One region of the Peribacillus sp. FSL E2-0159 genome, then DNA from elsewhere that is predicted to be linked to it. Evidence: a T-box and tRNA genes for the amino acid it is inferred to sense, from the RefSeq annotation. Region 1 holds a T-box; the other holds one or more tRNA genes.
The links. The T-box of region 1 lies ahead of NYE63_RS20295 (valine--tRNA ligase). A T-box ahead of a tRNA ligase gene usually reads a tRNA of that ligase, here a tRNA-Val.
Positions count from the first base shown of each region.

Region 2: it encodes a tRNA-Val, which carries the amino acid that the T-box ahead of NYE63_RS20295 (valine--tRNA ligase) is inferred to sense. The anticodon was not compared.

Region 1 covers NZ_CP152053.1:4,152,764-4,161,014, reverse strand. The annotation lists gene spoVID (stage VI sporulation protein D) at 1-1,327, shown strand, start outside; gene ysxE (spore coat protein YsxE) at 1,423-2,493, shown strand; gene NYE63_RS20300 (hypothetical protein) at 2,551-2,745, opposite strand; T-box leader at 2,972-3,200, shown strand; gene NYE63_RS20295 (valine--tRNA ligase) at 3,244-5,895, shown strand; gene NYE63_RS20290 (ATP-grasp domain-containing protein) at 5,969-6,811, opposite strand; gene NYE63_RS20285 (RimK family alpha-L-glutamate ligase) at 6,780-7,721, opposite strand; gene NYE63_RS20280 (folylpolyglutamate synthase/dihydrofolate synthase family protein) at 7,820-8,251, shown strand, end outside.
Region 2 covers NZ_CP152053.1:1,394,178-1,402,428, reverse strand. The annotation lists gene NYE63_RS07000 (Ig-like domain-containing protein) at 1-201, opposite strand, end outside; gene NYE63_RS06995 (DinB family protein) at 667-1,176, opposite strand; tRNA gene NYE63_RS06990 (tRNA-Val) at 1,594-1,665, opposite strand; gene NYE63_RS06985 (hypothetical protein) at 1,875-2,096, shown strand; gene NYE63_RS06980 (phosphatidylglycerophosphatase A) at 2,114-2,671, opposite strand; gene NYE63_RS06975 (alpha/beta hydrolase-fold protein) at 2,861-3,583, shown strand; gene NYE63_RS06970 (YjcG family protein) at 3,673-4,188, shown strand; gene NYE63_RS06965 (GNAT family N-acetyltransferase) at 4,193-4,621, shown strand; gene NYE63_RS06960 (hypothetical protein) at 4,780-5,043, shown strand; gene NYE63_RS06955 (spore coat protein) at 5,279-5,764, shown strand; gene NYE63_RS06950 (hypothetical protein) at 5,820-6,116, opposite strand; gene NYE63_RS06945 (ATP-dependent helicase) at 6,268-8,251, shown strand, end outside.

The DNA of each region.
Region 1 (8,251 bases):
ATATTCTATTTCCCTTGATCCAAATGTGTCGATTCAAGAAAGTGATCAATATGTTTTTATACGAGGCTCGTTAGATTTAAGCGGTGAATACAAAGACTCGCAAAATGGTGAAGAAGAGGAGTTTTCGCAGACCTTTTTGCCAAAAGCGGTTCAAAAGGTCGAGAGGCATCTCAATGGACTTAATGAGTTCACACACCGTTTTCCGGTTGATATAACGATTCCGAATAATCGGATTGCCTCATTGGATGAGGTCGATGTCTCGATTCAAAGCTTTGATTATGCCCTGCCAGAACATAACTGTTTGAAATTGCAGGCGGACCTTTTGATAACCGGAATCTATAATGATTCATATGTGGAAGAACGGTTCGATACTGAGCAGGAGGTTGGGGAAGCAGAGGAACAGGAAGAAACGGATGGGGAAAATGAGTCATATATTCCTTATGCAGCTGCAGTACCGCCAATCCCGGATTTTCAGCCTGTTTTCCGTGATGAGGAGGAAGAAGAGTTATACGCGCCTTTTTCTGCAGAGGCAAAACGAGTTTCTGAAGCAAACGAAGAAGAAGAAGAGGAACCGATTTATTTAAGCAATCAGCATAATGCCCCAGTTTTTGAAATTCCCGTTTCACCATATCCTGAAGAGGAGGAGTGGGAAACGGAAGTGCATAGACAGGAAGAAGCTGAAGCTGTAGAGGAAGATGTGATTGGTGATCCGCCTGACTCCACGGAAAAGGTACCTTCCATGGGTGAGGAGAAACTGGAGGAAGAACCAAGCAGGCAGGATTCCATGGAAAAGATGGAGATTCCTAGAGTGACAATGAGAGAGGAAGTAGTAGAAAAGCCAAGTCATGTAACCAATCATCAAAATAGCCCAATTTCAAATTTAGAAACCGAGGATGTCATCCGGCAGGAAGAAGATGAAGTTGCAGCGGGTCCTATCCTTAATGAGAATGTGAAGGTGGAGCAGGAAGAGGAATCCAATTCGTCCATAAGCGATCTATTCAAGAAGAGGGAAAGACCTGCGCCTCCGGCTAAGGAGAGTAAGAATTTCAAAGGCAGGAAACAAGCCGCGGAACGTGATGATAAAGAAACGGCCGGTCATGATGAAAAGCAGACTTCCATCATGGATTTATTCGGACGGAAACAAGAAGAAGAACTGGTAAGGATGAAGGTTTGCATTGTTCAGCAAGGGGAAACGCTTGATGACTTGGCTCAACGATATGATGTCACGGTTCAATCGATACTTTTCAGCAATGAATTGGAGTCGAATCAGAACGTCCATGAAGGGCAAGTTATCTATATACCGAAGGCGGTTGCATATAAGAATTGACGAGGACAGAGAGCAGAGCATATGGTCTGCTCCTGTTTTTTAGGTGCTAGAGGAATCGGATTGTTTAGTTTTTTTAGAGAAAGTGAGTGAGTCTCGTGAGGGAAAACGAGAATCAACAGCCTGCCAATCGGGATCGGGACACGGAGACCGTATTGAAGGAATATGCCATGTATGTACAATATATCGAGGACTTCGGTCGTGTAAAAAAAGTATACAGTGATCGCGGTACATTTGCCTTGAAATCCATGTTACCGCAGAACGGCATGGATTTTATCAAAAATGTTCAAAAACTGTACCATCGCGGTTATAATCGGATCGTTCCGATTTATCAAACGATGGATCAGCGTTACGCCGTTCTTCATAATGGACGTTTGTATTACTTGATGCCCTGGCTCAATAATGAAAGGGACGGGGAGCGCGATGAAAAACATAAGCAAATGTTCAGGGAGCTTGCTCGGATGCATACACTTTCCGTTAAGGAAATACAAGTGGATATTGAGGAACGGGAAGCCCATTATGAGCGGACGCTTGATGCCTGGAATAACGAGAAGGAATTTATGGATGAGTATATTGTCAGCTGTGAAAAGAAGTGGTATATGTCTCCATTTGAACTGACGGTCTGTTCTTTCTACAATGATATTTCACAGGCGCTGAAGTACTCGATCAAGAAGTTTGAAACCTGGTATGAAAAGACGAAGGAAAGTGAAAAGGTTCGAACCGTGGTCACGCACGGAAAGTTTTCTTTGAAGCATTTCGTTTATGATGAGCGGGGATATGGCTACTTCATCAATTTTGAGAATTCGAATACGGCACCGCCGCATTTCGATTTACTGCCATTTCTCGTTAAATCGGCCAGGACCTATCCTGTCCAATGTGATGACTGCGTTGACTGGCTCTATAACTATTTTCGTTATTTTCCGTTGAAAGAAGATGAATTGCTGCTCATGCAAAGTTATCTGGCTTTCCCTGGATCAGCATTGGAATTAGTGAAGGGTTATTCCGATGGCAGGGGCCATCGTTCAGAGCTTGATAATGTCACTCAACTGCAGCGGCAATATTGGATGCTGAAAAATATTGAATATATGGTGATGAAAATCGAAGAAATCGAACAGCAGAAAAAGGCGGCTGCCGAGGCTGCCAAAGAAGAACAATCACCCCCAAGCTAAATATACATGATTGGATTATCTCCAGTCATGTATATTTTTTTTGCTGTAAGGGAATAATTAAATCCATTCGAAATATAAAGACATGGCCAGAAAAATAAATGCGATTAGCAGGAGCATATCGAAGAAAGTCGGGAAAATCAGCGTACGTAATCCTTGGAATACGATAAAGGGGACGATGAACTGCTGGCAGACCCCGCGGAATTTCTTCATCCAAGGCGGTAAAGTGTAGGGAGTATATCTTCGCTTTTTCATATTATTACCTTCCTTTATAGGACTTCTTATATTCTATGGGTGGGTAGTGGAAAAGGTGAAAAAGCCGTCACATTCATTGTTCTAGGTGGATAAAATAAAGAAAATGACCTTGAATGTATGAAATGGGATGGTTCCTGAGAAAGTAAGCGAAAAGATGATTGACTGGAGCCCCATATTTTTTGTACTATATACTATATGCATTCAATGATTTTACATATGAATATAAATCAATGCAAAGACCGGAAATAGTAAGATGAAATGCACTTTTCAGAGAGGAAACCAAATTGGTGCGAGGTTTCCAGGCAGCAGCATCCGAAGTCGTCCGCGAGCAGTTTTCGTGAACCTCGTAGTAGCGAAGGCCGGTGAAGAGCCGTTATCCGATTTGAGAGCCGAAAGAGATTTTTTTCTTTTTCGGAAAAAAGGTGGCACCGCGAACAACTTCCTTCGTCCTTTTGTGATGATGGAAGTTTTTTTTATGCCCAAAAAGGAGGAAATGATATGGAAGAGAACCAAATTTCTATGCCGACTAAATATGATCCGCAGACGATAGAGAAAGGCCGCTACAAATGGTGGCTTGATGGAAAGTTTTTCGAAACGACGGTTGACGATAAAAAAGAACCATATACGATTGTCATCCCGCCGCCAAATGTAACAGGTAAGCTTCATCTTGGCCACGCTTGGGATACGACACTTCAAGATATATTGACACGCATGAAAAGGATGCAAGGCTATGATGTTTTATGGTTACCAGGCATGGACCATGCCGGTATCGCCACTCAAGCGAAAGTAGAACAGAAGCTTCGTGCGGAAGGCGTGAGCCGTTATGACCTTGGACGTGAAAAATTCGTAGAAGAGACATGGAAATGGAAAGAGGAATATGCGAGCCATATCCGTGAACAATGGTCAAAACTGGGTCTTGGACTTGATTATACACGTGAACGCTTCACTCTTGATGAAGGGCTTTCAAAAGCTGTGCGCGAAGTGTTCGTTTCGCTTTATAACAAGGGCTTGATTTATCGCGGCGAATACATCATCAACTGGGATCCATCAACGAAAACGGCGTTATCCGATATCGAGGTTATTTACAAAGATGTGCAGGGCGCATTTTACCATATGAAATATCCGTTGGTTGACGGATCAGGTGAAATTGAAATTGCCACCACCCGTCCAGAAACGATGCTTGGTGATACTGCTGTTGCTGTACACCCTGAAGATGACCGTTATAAACACTTGATCGGCAAAATGGTCCGCCTGCCAATTACAGGCCGGGAAATCCCGATTGTCGGTGATGATTATGTCGATATGGAATTTGGTTCAGGCGCGGTCAAAATTACTCCGGCTCATGATCCGAATGACTTCGAAATCGGGAACCGTCACGATTTGGAGCGCATCCTTGTCATGCATGAAGATGGCTCGATGAATGAAAAGGCCGGTAAATATGAAGGCATGGACCGTTTTGAATGCCGTAAACAGATCGTCAAGGACCTTCAGGAAGAAGGAGTACTCTTCAAAATCGAAGATCACCTTCACTCAGTAGGCCATTCAGAGAGAAGCGGTGCTGTTGTTGAACCATATCTTTCGACTCAATGGTTCGTTAAAATGCAGCCGTTGGCTGATGCATCCGTTGAACTTCAAAAAGGAACCGATGAGGAAAAAGTTCATTTCGTACCGGACCGTTTCGAAAAAACGTACCTGCATTGGATGGAAAATATCCGTGACTGGTGCATTTCCCGTCAGCTTTGGTGGGGTCACCGCATTCCAGCCTGGTACCATAAAGAAACAGGTGAAGTGTATGTAGGTCACGAAGAGCCTGCGGACGCTGAAAACTGGGAACAAGATACAGATGTTCTGGATACATGGTTCAGCTCGGCATTATGGCCGTTCTCGACTATGGGCTGGCCTGACAAGGACAGTGTCGATTTCCAACGTTACTATCCAACCGGGGCACTTGTGACAGGCTATGATATCATTTTCTTCTGGGTATCGCGGATGATTTTCCAAGCTCTTGAGTTCACAGGTGAACGACCATTTGAAGATGTGCTGATCCATGGTCTGGTTCGTGACGAACAGGGGCGCAAGATGAGTAAATCGCTTGGCAATGGTGTCGATCCGATGGATGTCATCGATCAATACGGTGCCGACTCCCTGCGTTACTTCTTATCTACGGGTAGCTCGCCAGGCCAGGACCTTCGTTATAGTACGGAAAAAGTGGAAGCGGTTTGGAACTTCTCCAATAAGATTTGGAACGCCTCCCGTTTTGCTTTGATGAACATGAATGGCATGACTTATGACGAAATCGATTTAAGCGGTGAGAAGTCTGTAGCCGATAAATGGATCTTGACTCGTTTGAATGAAACGATTTCAAACGTAACCAGACTTGCGGACCGTTATGAGTTTGGTGAAGTGGGCCGTGTGCTTTACAACTTCATTTGGGATGATTTCTGTGACTGGTATATTGAAATGGCGAAGCTTCCGCTATATGGCGAAGACGAAGCAGCTAAGAAAACGACGCGCTCGATCTTGGCTTATGTACTGGATAACACGATGAGATTGTTACACCCGTTCATGCCATTCATTACCGAAGAAATCTGGCAGAATCTCCCGCATCAAGGTGAGTCCATCACTGTTGCCGCTTGGCCGGAAGTGAATGAAGAGCTGACAGATACAGCTGCAGCCGAGGAAATGAAGCTGCTTGTTGAAATCATCCGCTCCGTTCGTAATATCCGTGCTGAGGTGAACACACCGCTAAGTAAAAAAATCAATTTGATTTTAAAAGCGAAAGATGAGTCCATCTTAGGGACATTACAGAAAAACAGCAGCTATATCGAGCGTTTCTGTAATCCTGAACAATTGACGATCGGAATCGAAGTCGAAGAACCTGCTCAAGCCATGACAGCTGTCGTAACTGGCGTAGAACTAATCCTTCCGCTTACAGGACTGATCAATATTGACGAAGAAGTGAAACGTCTTGAAAAAGAACTCGACAAACTTAATAAAGAAGTTGAGCGCGTACAGAAAAAATTAGGCAACGAGGGCTTCGTTAAAAAGGCGCCGGCAAGCGTCATCGAAGAAGAACGTGCCAAGGAAAAAGACTATAGCGAAAAACGCGACTCTGTAATCCACAGGATCAGCGAACTGAAACAACTGTAAAACAAAAGGATGAACCAGCTTTAAGCCGGTTCATCCTTTTTGTGTTTAAACGCTATTCAAGAAAAATACTCAGTCAGGAAGATATTCTTTCTTTTATGAATGTAAGGTACTCCCATACGATATTCATATCACTTAGTGCACTTAATGTCCGGCTGCCGACGACATCCTCGATTTCGTTGAGCATGAGGCTGCCATCTTCGGCAAATATGAAATCGATACCGACCAGGCCAAAATCAAACGACCTCATTACTCTTTCAACAAGGGCTAATTCGGATGCATTCAGCTCATATAGAGAAGCCGATCCGCCCAGCGTATAATTTGCCTTGAAACTGGAAGCGGATTCCCTAAGTACAGCAGCCTTCACTTTTTTACCAACCACAAAGACGCGGATATCCCTTCCGAATAAGCCAGGTTTTTGGACTATCCAATTTCCATCATTCAGTTCGGCAAGATCATCGGCATGCTCGATTAGATATACTTGTTTCCCGCCGCGGCCACGAGTTTCTTTAGCAATGAAAGGGAACTCCATGTCATCGGCACTCGGCCTTCCGTTACAATATACCGTATCGGCCATTGGAATCCCCAGCGAGGACAAATATTGATGCGTCTTTGCTTTGTCATTCGCGATTTCCGATACGAAGGAGGAGTTAAAGCAAGCAATCCCCAGTTGCTCCAGTTGCTTTGTGAAAAAAGGGTCGATTGTCCGGACGATAGCAAAGTCTGGCAATGCAATTGGCTGTGTCCCATGTTCCACGTACAACTCGTTGAAACGATGACCGATCCTAAGGTCTTCCCGAAAGTGAAAGTGTAAATCAAGCTCAAGCTTACTGGCTTCGTCAAGCATCCAATCTATGTATCCCTTATTTTTCAAGGCATCCTCACGGTTATAAATCAACCAGCCTGCTTGTTTTTTCATCAGATGCACTTCCTTTTCCTAATTCTTTCAAGATATAATCGAACATGCTATCAGCGATGTTGATGCCTGTACATTCATAAATATTCAGTAAATGCGAATTCGAATTCACTTCGCACAAAAGCGGACCTTCTTCACCGAACAACAAATCGACGCCTGCGAAGTCGGCACCCAAAATTTGCGCACATCGGATGGCAAGTTGTGCTTCTTCACTGGTGGGGATATATGGTGCAGCATGCCCCCCGGCAGTCATATTAGCTCGGAAGTCTTGTTCGGAATGGCGTTGCATCGCTGCTATGACTTGATTGCCCACGACATTCACACGAATATCCCGACCTTTACTGTGCTCGATGAATTCCTGGATGATAAATGGTTTGTGGCCAAGATTACGGATCGTCTTTAGTAACTCATCCTCTGTTTCGATTAAATACACTTGTTCCCCAAAAGAACCGTATGCTTCCTTAACGATAAGAGGATAACCAAGTTCATTGCCGATTTGTATAAAAGCATCCATATTGACCCTTTCAATCCCTTCGTACGTAAAAGGGGGAAATAAGGTTTTCGGCATCGGTATGCCATGTCCGGTTAATGCTTGATGTGTTTTTGCTTTGCTGTCGCAAATATCAATCGCTGTACTGCTGTTATATACGGGGATGCCGAGCAATTCCAAATGGCGTGCCAAATGAATGTCTTTATCCATGAACAGAACAAAATCAGGCAGCTTATCATAGGCTCCTTTAAGCAGTGGCACTCCTTTTTCGATTATGGGAATAAGATCTGAATTACGGATAAGGGTTGCCGTGATATCTTTCCTTTCAGCCGCCTCTTTAATGAACAAAGCTAAACTGGAAAACTTATCATGCTGTAAATAGCCGTTAACGACAATCCAACAGTGGAAATCTGAAGGTTTCATGGTAAAACACTACCTTTCATCTAGGTTAATCGTTCATATATTGATAAAATAATCTTAACGCATAAGAGCGGTATAAAGAAAGAGGAGGCTCAACGATAATGGTAACAACCATGAAAGAAATCAATCATTTTTTTGAACGGCGCCAAGTTCAATTGGGCATGAATTTTGGCCTATCACGGATGGAAGCATTGTTAACTGAATTAGGTGACCCGCACAAGGCGCTAAAGTATATTCACATTGCAGGATCCAACGGGAAAGGATCAACACTGCAATATATTAAAGAAATCCTGCTTGCACAAGGGATTCGGGTCGCTTCCTTCACTTCGCCTTATTTAATACGGATGAATGAACAGCTGAAGATAAATGAGGATGAAATCAGCGATAAGGATTTTATCGCTGTCTTCCGGGAGCTTTGGCCGATCATCCAAGAGATGGACAGTAAGGGGAATGGTCCCACTCAGTTCGAAATTTTGACTGCGATGGCATTTTCTTATTTTAGCAAAAAGGAAGTGGATTTGGTTTTGATGGAA
Region 2 (8,251 bases), 2.8 Mb from region 1:
AACTTCAGGAGGGATTTCTGCATCCAAAGCAGCATTCGTCAGTAAGCAGTTAATATGCTGAAAATCGGGATTGACATTTTGCTTAATTACACCAAACTTTGTGCATTTGGAAGACAATTCTGACGCGGCAGAGGTTTCTTCATTGACCAAACCAAGTAATAAACATGTTAATAATCCTGTTCTCAATAAGATAGATTTCATTATTCCATTCTCCATTCTACTTAGTTAACAATCTAGCTATATTTTACCATAATTAGTTTTTATTAATAGATTCTCCAATGTTATTTAAATAATAGAATTGGTATATTTTTCTTGTCGGCATAATGGAACGTGCGTTCCTTTTGAAACTTCTTCCCATCGACCTTCTTCCCAAAAGGCCCTTGCTAATCCTTCTACGAAATGATAGTTATATTTAAGGTTGTTATAGTTTTGGTTTTCATTTTCATTAATTTTGTAAAGGGGCAATTTAGTTAATGAAACATTGAAAGATAGTTCCTTTGAGTATATTCAGTTCGATGAGATTATGGAACTAACGCACCCGTTAGTTCTATATGGGGTAGAGTCAGGAAAATGCGGATTTACAACGTTAAGGAAGTTTCAATATTAAAAAACCTAATTTCTCAGCATTAAATGAGAAATTAGGTTTTTTCATTAATAGAAAAAGACTTATAAGTATTTATCACTAATCACTTTCATATGGTGTAACTCGTGCCCGACAATGCCATATGCAAAGGTACCTATCGAAACTGGGCTGTTCATTACAGTTCCATTACGATCCCACGCTGCATCATCAATGGTTGAAATAAGACTTAACGTGTTGGAGCGTACCGTGTCTAAACCAGCTAGTAGCTGCTCCCAGGATAATTTGTTGAAGTTTGCCGCAGAAACGTATTGATCCTGATCCATTGCTGGGAGTGGTGCACTTTCATTTCGTGCAATGGCAAGCATTCGATACGACATCACACGTTCCACGTCGGCCAGATGCCCAATCACTTCTTTTAAAGTCCATTTCCCTGGTGCGTACGCCTTCCTTGCTGACTCCTCTGATATGCTGCTCAAGAAGGTAATGGTCTTAGTTCGTTGCTTACTAAGTATTTCTTCAATATCTCCATCTGGCACAAGACTAACATACCTATCATACTCTGGATTTTCAATAGATAATGGTCGTGGACGCACAAGAATCCTCCTCATCGGAATAGTTAATTATGGTTCTAGGCTAATATTCGACTGTCAAGAAGATATTTCCTTTATTTGATATTTAATTTCATTACCGCAAAATAATTGCAAATTAAACAACTTTATTATCTCTGTACAACTAATTTATGCAGTTAACATATTACAGATAATAATGGATTAAATCACTTTTTATTCCACTAACCTGCCCCGATAGTGCCATAAGAAAAAGGCTGCCTTAAAGACAGCTCTGATCCTCGGCTAACGCACCCGTTATTTCAACAAGGTTTACCTACATTAAGAAGTCCCGTTAGCAAAATGTGAGCAAATCACTATCGTTGATCTAAACGCATCCAGTAAGACAAAATAAAAAAGGCCCAAACCCCTGTGATATCAAGGATTTGAGCCTTTGGTAGTTGATGACCTGTGAGGGATTCGAACCCACGACCCCTTCCCTGTCAAGGAAGTGCTCTCCCACTGAGCTAACAAGTCGTATGTATAAACATGTTTGTACTTAAGTACATAATTAATTATATGTTTTTTCATTAAAAAGTCAACGCATTATTTAAAAAAAGTTTTAATTTCATCTTATTTTATTTCCCCTCACCAAAAAATCGAACAAACGATCCCTTTTCACTTGCATATAAAACGTACGTTCGCATACAATAATAGCAAGCAAGTCAGCAAAGGAGTGACAGGTAATGAAATATATACTTCGTAAACATATGGAAGAAAATGCTCCATTGGAGATAATTTATCTCTCCGAACAAGGTAAGATTACGCAGCGGAAAATTCAGGTGCTTGAAATTTATCCAGGTCATATTCACGCTTTCTGTTTTCTAAGGCAGACAAAACGGACGTTTAAAGTGGCTAATATCCTTTCTGCCCGCCTCATTAAAGCCAGGTTTGACAGGTCTGGATGAAGATTATTAATCAAGGTTCAACCTATTAACTCTTCCTCTTCCTGGATGTCCTTTTCCTGTTCAGTTAACGATTCTTCTTCATCTCTCAGACGATGAGCTAACCTTGAGGCGGCACTCGCGGCAATGCTTGCAACGATATCATCCAGGAAGGTATGCACGATTCCTTCCTGCTTCTTATCAAGTTCGTGTATGACGCCTATTTTATTTTTATCCAAATGGCCAAAGGTCGTTACAGCAATGCTTCCGTAACCGAGTACTGCACCAAAGGCAATCGTTTCATCCACTCCGAATAGCCCTTCATCAGATTCAACAATCGATTGCAGGGGTTCTGATAGCTTTTTTTGCTCTGCCAGTTTATCCAGCTCCACACCGACTAAAATGGCATGTTGAATTTCCCTTTTCAACAGGACACGCTCAACGCTGTGGATGCATTCCTCCAGCTTAAGATCAGGTTTGTACTGGAACTGCAATTCATAAACGATTTTTGCAATTGCCTCCACACTGACACCACGCTCTAATAATGTTCGCTTAGCCGCCTTTGTTACTTCCCTGCTGTGTACGTGTACATCTGCCATTTTATTCGCCACCTTTTTTGTATTATTTTTCTATATCCTTGTATTATACCACCTTATAATTTAAATTTTTAGAAAATATAACGAAAATTTTATATTCTAAATTCTTGTCACGAGAAAAAGTCGCAAGGCTATGCTAAAATAATCAAGTAAGTTGTTTTTCATTATTAATTATCATCGAGGTGCGGAAGAATGAGTTTACGCAAAGGCACAATTAAAGAGTACATGTTTAAAAGCGAAGCTTTAGCAGAAGAATTGGAACTACTTGTTTACTTGCCTGCAAATTTTTCGCCATTGTATAAATATTCGCTTGTGATTGCTCAGGATGGCCGTGATTATTTTCAAATGGGCCGAATTGGTCGGGTAGCAGATGAACTGTTAGGGAACGATGAGATCGAGAATATCATCATTGTCGGCGTTCCCTATAAAGACCGCTTTGACCGCAGGAGCAAATATCATCCGGACGGGGAACAGCACATTGCATACATACGTTTTCTTGCCCATGAACTTGTCCAGTTTTTAGATGATGAATTCCCAACCTATCAAATGGGACATGGTCGAACTTTGATCGGTGACTCTCTTGGCGGTACAGTTTCTTTATTGGCCGCTCTAAAGTATCCGCATACATTCGGGAAATGCATCATGCAGTCTCCACTTGCCAATGAAGCAGTAATGGATGCTGTACGAAATTTTGAGGATCCGCATCTCCTCGAACTTTACCATGTGATTGGGACTGGTGAAACAGATGTTCCAACTACGGATGGCAACAAGGCAAACTTCATAGAACCCAATAGGGAATTGCATAAATTAATAAACCAAAAAGGATTTCCTTGCTTCTATGAAGAATTTGAAGGTAATCATACCTGGAAATACTGGCAGGCAGATTTAAAACGAGCACTATTGGAAATGTTCTAATTTACTCGAAATCATCTCTTTGAGATGGTTTCTTGAAATAACATGTCCAACTATAATACAACAATAAAAAATATCAGGAGGTTTTATTTATGAAATATGGTGTTGCAATTTTCCCTTCAAAAAAACTTCAAGATTTAGCTAACTCCTATCGCAAACGGTATGATACGAAATATGCTTTCATACCACCGCATCTGACGCTTAAACCAACGTTCGAAGCGACGGATATGGAAATTTCAACAATCGCGGAACAATTAAAAGGCATAGCTCAAAAGTGCAGGCCTTTTACGTTGAGCGTAACGAAAACGAAGTCTTTCCAACCCGTAAGCAATACTATTTATTTCAAAGTGGAATTATCCGAAGGGCTTCAAGAGCTGCATGATGCACTTAACAATGAGGACTTCATCAAAAGTGAAAGTGAACATGCATTTGTCCCTCATATTACCATCGCTCAAGATTTATCCGATAATGAGCATTCTGATGTTTTAGGCCAACTAAGCATGCTTGACATTAGCCATGAAGAAGAAGTGAAACGAGTTCACTTGCTGTATCAACTTGAAGACGGGGCATGGACCGTTTATGAAACATTTAGATTAGGAGCTGAATGATTTCGTGTTTGTAAAGATCGCAGAGAACAGCCAAGAGCTTGAAAATGCTTATATGATTAGAAAAAAAGTGTTTGTCCAAGAACAAAACGTCCCTCTTGAAGAAGAGATCGATGAATATGAAGAAGAGTCTACACATTTCGTTTTATATGATGAGCAGCAACAGCCAATCGGTGCCGGCCGCTTCAGGGTCATCGACAACATCGGTAAAGTCCAGCGCATTTGTGTACTATCATCGGGCCGTAAAAATGGTGCCGGTGCCATGATCATGAATGCTATTGAGGAATACGCAATCCAGCAAGAAGTTCTTCAATTGAAGCTTGATTCCCAGGTACATGCGATCCCTTTTTATTCGAAATTAGGGTATGAGATCGTTTCCGACGAATTCATGGATGCTGGCATTCCTCATAAAACTATGAAGAAAACCATTTTATGATATAAAAAAGCTGTCCTTTCAGTCTTCTGATTGGACAGCTTTTTTTGTTTGTTCATGAACTTAAATTATCGTTTTATAAAAAAACCATTTCCGTTCAATGGCAATCTCCGCAAAAATACATAGTCTATATATAGAAAGCAAGAAGGAGGGAAAATTTTATGGGTAACAATGAATTTAACCTGGAGGAGTCTCAAAAAAGACTGATGGAACTGTTGGTTTCAAGGACTATGAGAAAACATGGTTTCAAAAAGGAAAATGTCGATTTAACTGAAAAAGAGAGAAACAACCTTAAAGAAACCATTCGCTATTTACAAGAGCAATCACAAAAAATCATAAACCAAGAAAAGAACATCACGGAACATGATGTTAATCCAGTTACAAATTCCATTCACAACAAATTCACGGATTCCAAAAAAAAATGATGCACCATATCACCTAATTAAACCTTACTTGCTGGCGAGAAATAAGTAAAACAAGACATAGCAGCACTTACATTTCATTCCTAAAGCTCCAGCTTCTTTATTATTCATCCCCCACACACTAATACTTTATCTAAGTATTTAAAAAATAGACGAATTAACTGATTTATTCGTCCAACCCGATTACCCATCAAAGCATATTTTAATAGGGAATAAAACCTAAGGAGGAAAAAACAACATGAACCAAAATGTATATCGTAGCAACTGTAACACAGATGATTCTGAAAGATCATGGTCGGCTCTGGATTCCGCTTCCAGACATCCCCTGTCAGGATTCTGTAACGACGATGACACACGAATTGACCAAGAGGCAAAACAGGATAATAATCAACTTCAGCTTTCCGAAGAACTTATTTACATTAAAGATTCTTGTAATGTAAATATCACTTCAACGGATGTTAAAGCGGCCCTTTCTCTACAAGCTGCTCTCCAGGCTGCAATTGCGGTCATCGTAAGCATTTCCATCGCAGATGCTGATAATGCTGAAAAGATCACTCAAGAATTAATCCAATCTTCAAATGTTAAACAAATCACGCGCCAAAAAACAATTGTTGAAAACAGCCGTGATATCGACATTACAACAACTGATGCACAAATCGCTCTTAACATCCAACTATTGTTGCAACTATTGTTAGCTCTAATCGTGGAAATTGACATTCTCTAAGAAATCAACACAAAAAGGACACTTCACGTGTCCTCTTTTGTTTTTCATGGCATATCTAGACAATTTCGTTGAAAAGGCCGCCTTTTCCTGTCATTTCAGCCATTAATTCTTCACTGCCCCTCATGCCCCGTTGATATTTATATGTGCCTGCTCCATATGTACTTACTCGATCATTATCTTGATTTTGATATAATCCTTCAACGCATCCCCTTTCCCTAACCAACACCTGATCAAAACGGATAGGTTGAATGGGTGTCGTACCTATAACAATTCTTACTTTCTCTGCAGCTTCGGCCGTCCGGTTGGCATATTGAATATAATCAAATTGTGTGACAGGTGCTATGTATCCCATAGTAACCCATCCTTATATTTAAATATGTGTGTTGCCAGTTAATTACCCATCCAGAACAATATTTAAACATGATTTCCGCATTCTTTTTTTCTAATCTTCTGGTATGATGAGTATTGCCGATATTTTTAATAGATTAGAGGTATCCATTTATATGAATCAAGCAAAATCTGGCAATGAAATCGTACATTTACATACCGTTTCAGCTGGTGAGCTGCAGACACTTTTTGAAAAAGGAAAACGTGATCAGCTTTCTTGTATCATTTGTCATAAACCAGTGAAATTATTTATTGGAATCCATGAGACACCATATTTTTATCATAGTGACCCATCGCAGGGACCCTGTGAAATGCCAATTTCAGAACCAATAAATGAGGACAAGCCATTAGAATATATGGAACAGAATGGATTTAGGATTCCTACATCACGAACCATTACTGAAACAAAAACCATTACAGAACCTTTCCTTAAAAGCCGGCCCATAACCGGCAATCCGAAATATTCAGATAAACCATATGGCCAGGCACCATCTGAGGAACCATACTTTCAAGAATTATCCTCATCAGGGGTAGTTCTCGATGCAGAGCAACTCAAGGCGGTAATGACTATCGATGGTCCCATTCTCGTCCTATCAGGAGCAGGCAGCGGTAAAACCCGCGTATTGACGGTACGTACTGCCTATATGCTTACAGTGAAAAAGATTGATCCAAAAAGCATCATGCTTGTAACATTTACGGCGAAATCCGCAAAGGAAATGCAGCAGCGTCTGCTCGGCTATCCCTATATGACTCCTTCCCTTGTTTCTCAAATCGTTAGCGGGACCTTTCATAGCATCTTTTATAAAATCCTGATTTTCCATGAACCAACCAAATGGCAGCGCGATTTCCTATTGAAGTGGGAGTGGGAAAAAGAAAAGATATTGAAACAGGCTGGCAGGGAAATGGAACTTGATGATAAGGAATTTGCATATGACCAAGCCCTTCAACAAATTGGGCTTTGGAAAAACTCATTGGCCTTTCCAGAAGATATTCACCCTAAGGACGATTGGGAGAAATCGTGTTTATTTTTATATAAGAAATATGAAGAATATAAACAGCAAACAGGGAAGTATGATTTCGATGATATGCTTGTAGGCTGTTATGTATTTTTAAAAAATCACCCGGATTTCTTAAAGAAATATCAGCAAAGGTTTAACTATTTTTTGGTAGATGAGTTTCAGGATATCAATAAAGTTCAATATGAACTGATAAAACTCCTCTCTGCTGAATCAAAAAATGTATGTGCAGTTGGAGATGATGATCAATCCATCTATTCATTCCGGGGAAGCGATCCGAAGTATATTTTGAATTTCAATCATGATTTCCCTCAATCCCAAGTTGTGAAGCTGACGGAGAATTACCGCTCTTCCCATGAAATTGTCGCTACAGCGAACAGATTGATCAAGCGCAACCAGAACCGGATGGAGAAAAAGATGAGGGCACAGCATGATTCAGGAAATCCCCCTGTTTTATTTTATCCTTATGATGAAGAATTGGAAGCAACGATGATCGTATCCGATATCCAAGAGAAAATATCCAAGGGAGCAAACCCTGGGGACTTTGCAGTATTGTACAGGACACACACGATGTCCAGGGCCATTTTTGAACGGCTAGCCGCTTCCAACCTGCCATTCGTCATTGAAAAGGATGCGGATTCGTTTTATCAGCGCAGGGTCATTCGCGGCATGCTTGCCTTTATGCGCTTGAGTTTATTTCCCCATGATAGCAAGGCAGCATCCGATGTCCTTTCCGCCTTATTTTTAAAACAAAGTATATTACAGGAGTTAAAAGCACAGACAATCCTCCAGGACTGTGATTTTATTGATGCATTTGCTTTTGTTAAGACGGGACATGCTTTTCAAGAACGAAAACTAAAAACGATCCCAGGGCAGATCCGCTCATTAAAAATTATGTCGCCGCTCGTAGCTTTAGAAATCATCGAGAAAGATTTAGGATACCAGGAATATGTAAAAAAACGCGGAAATGAAGCGAACCTTGAAAAAGGTTCCGATGACATCCGCGACCTAAAGGTGGCAGCAAATCGTTTTCCTACAGTCGCTGCTTTCCTTGAACATGTCGACCATATGACTGCCATGGTCC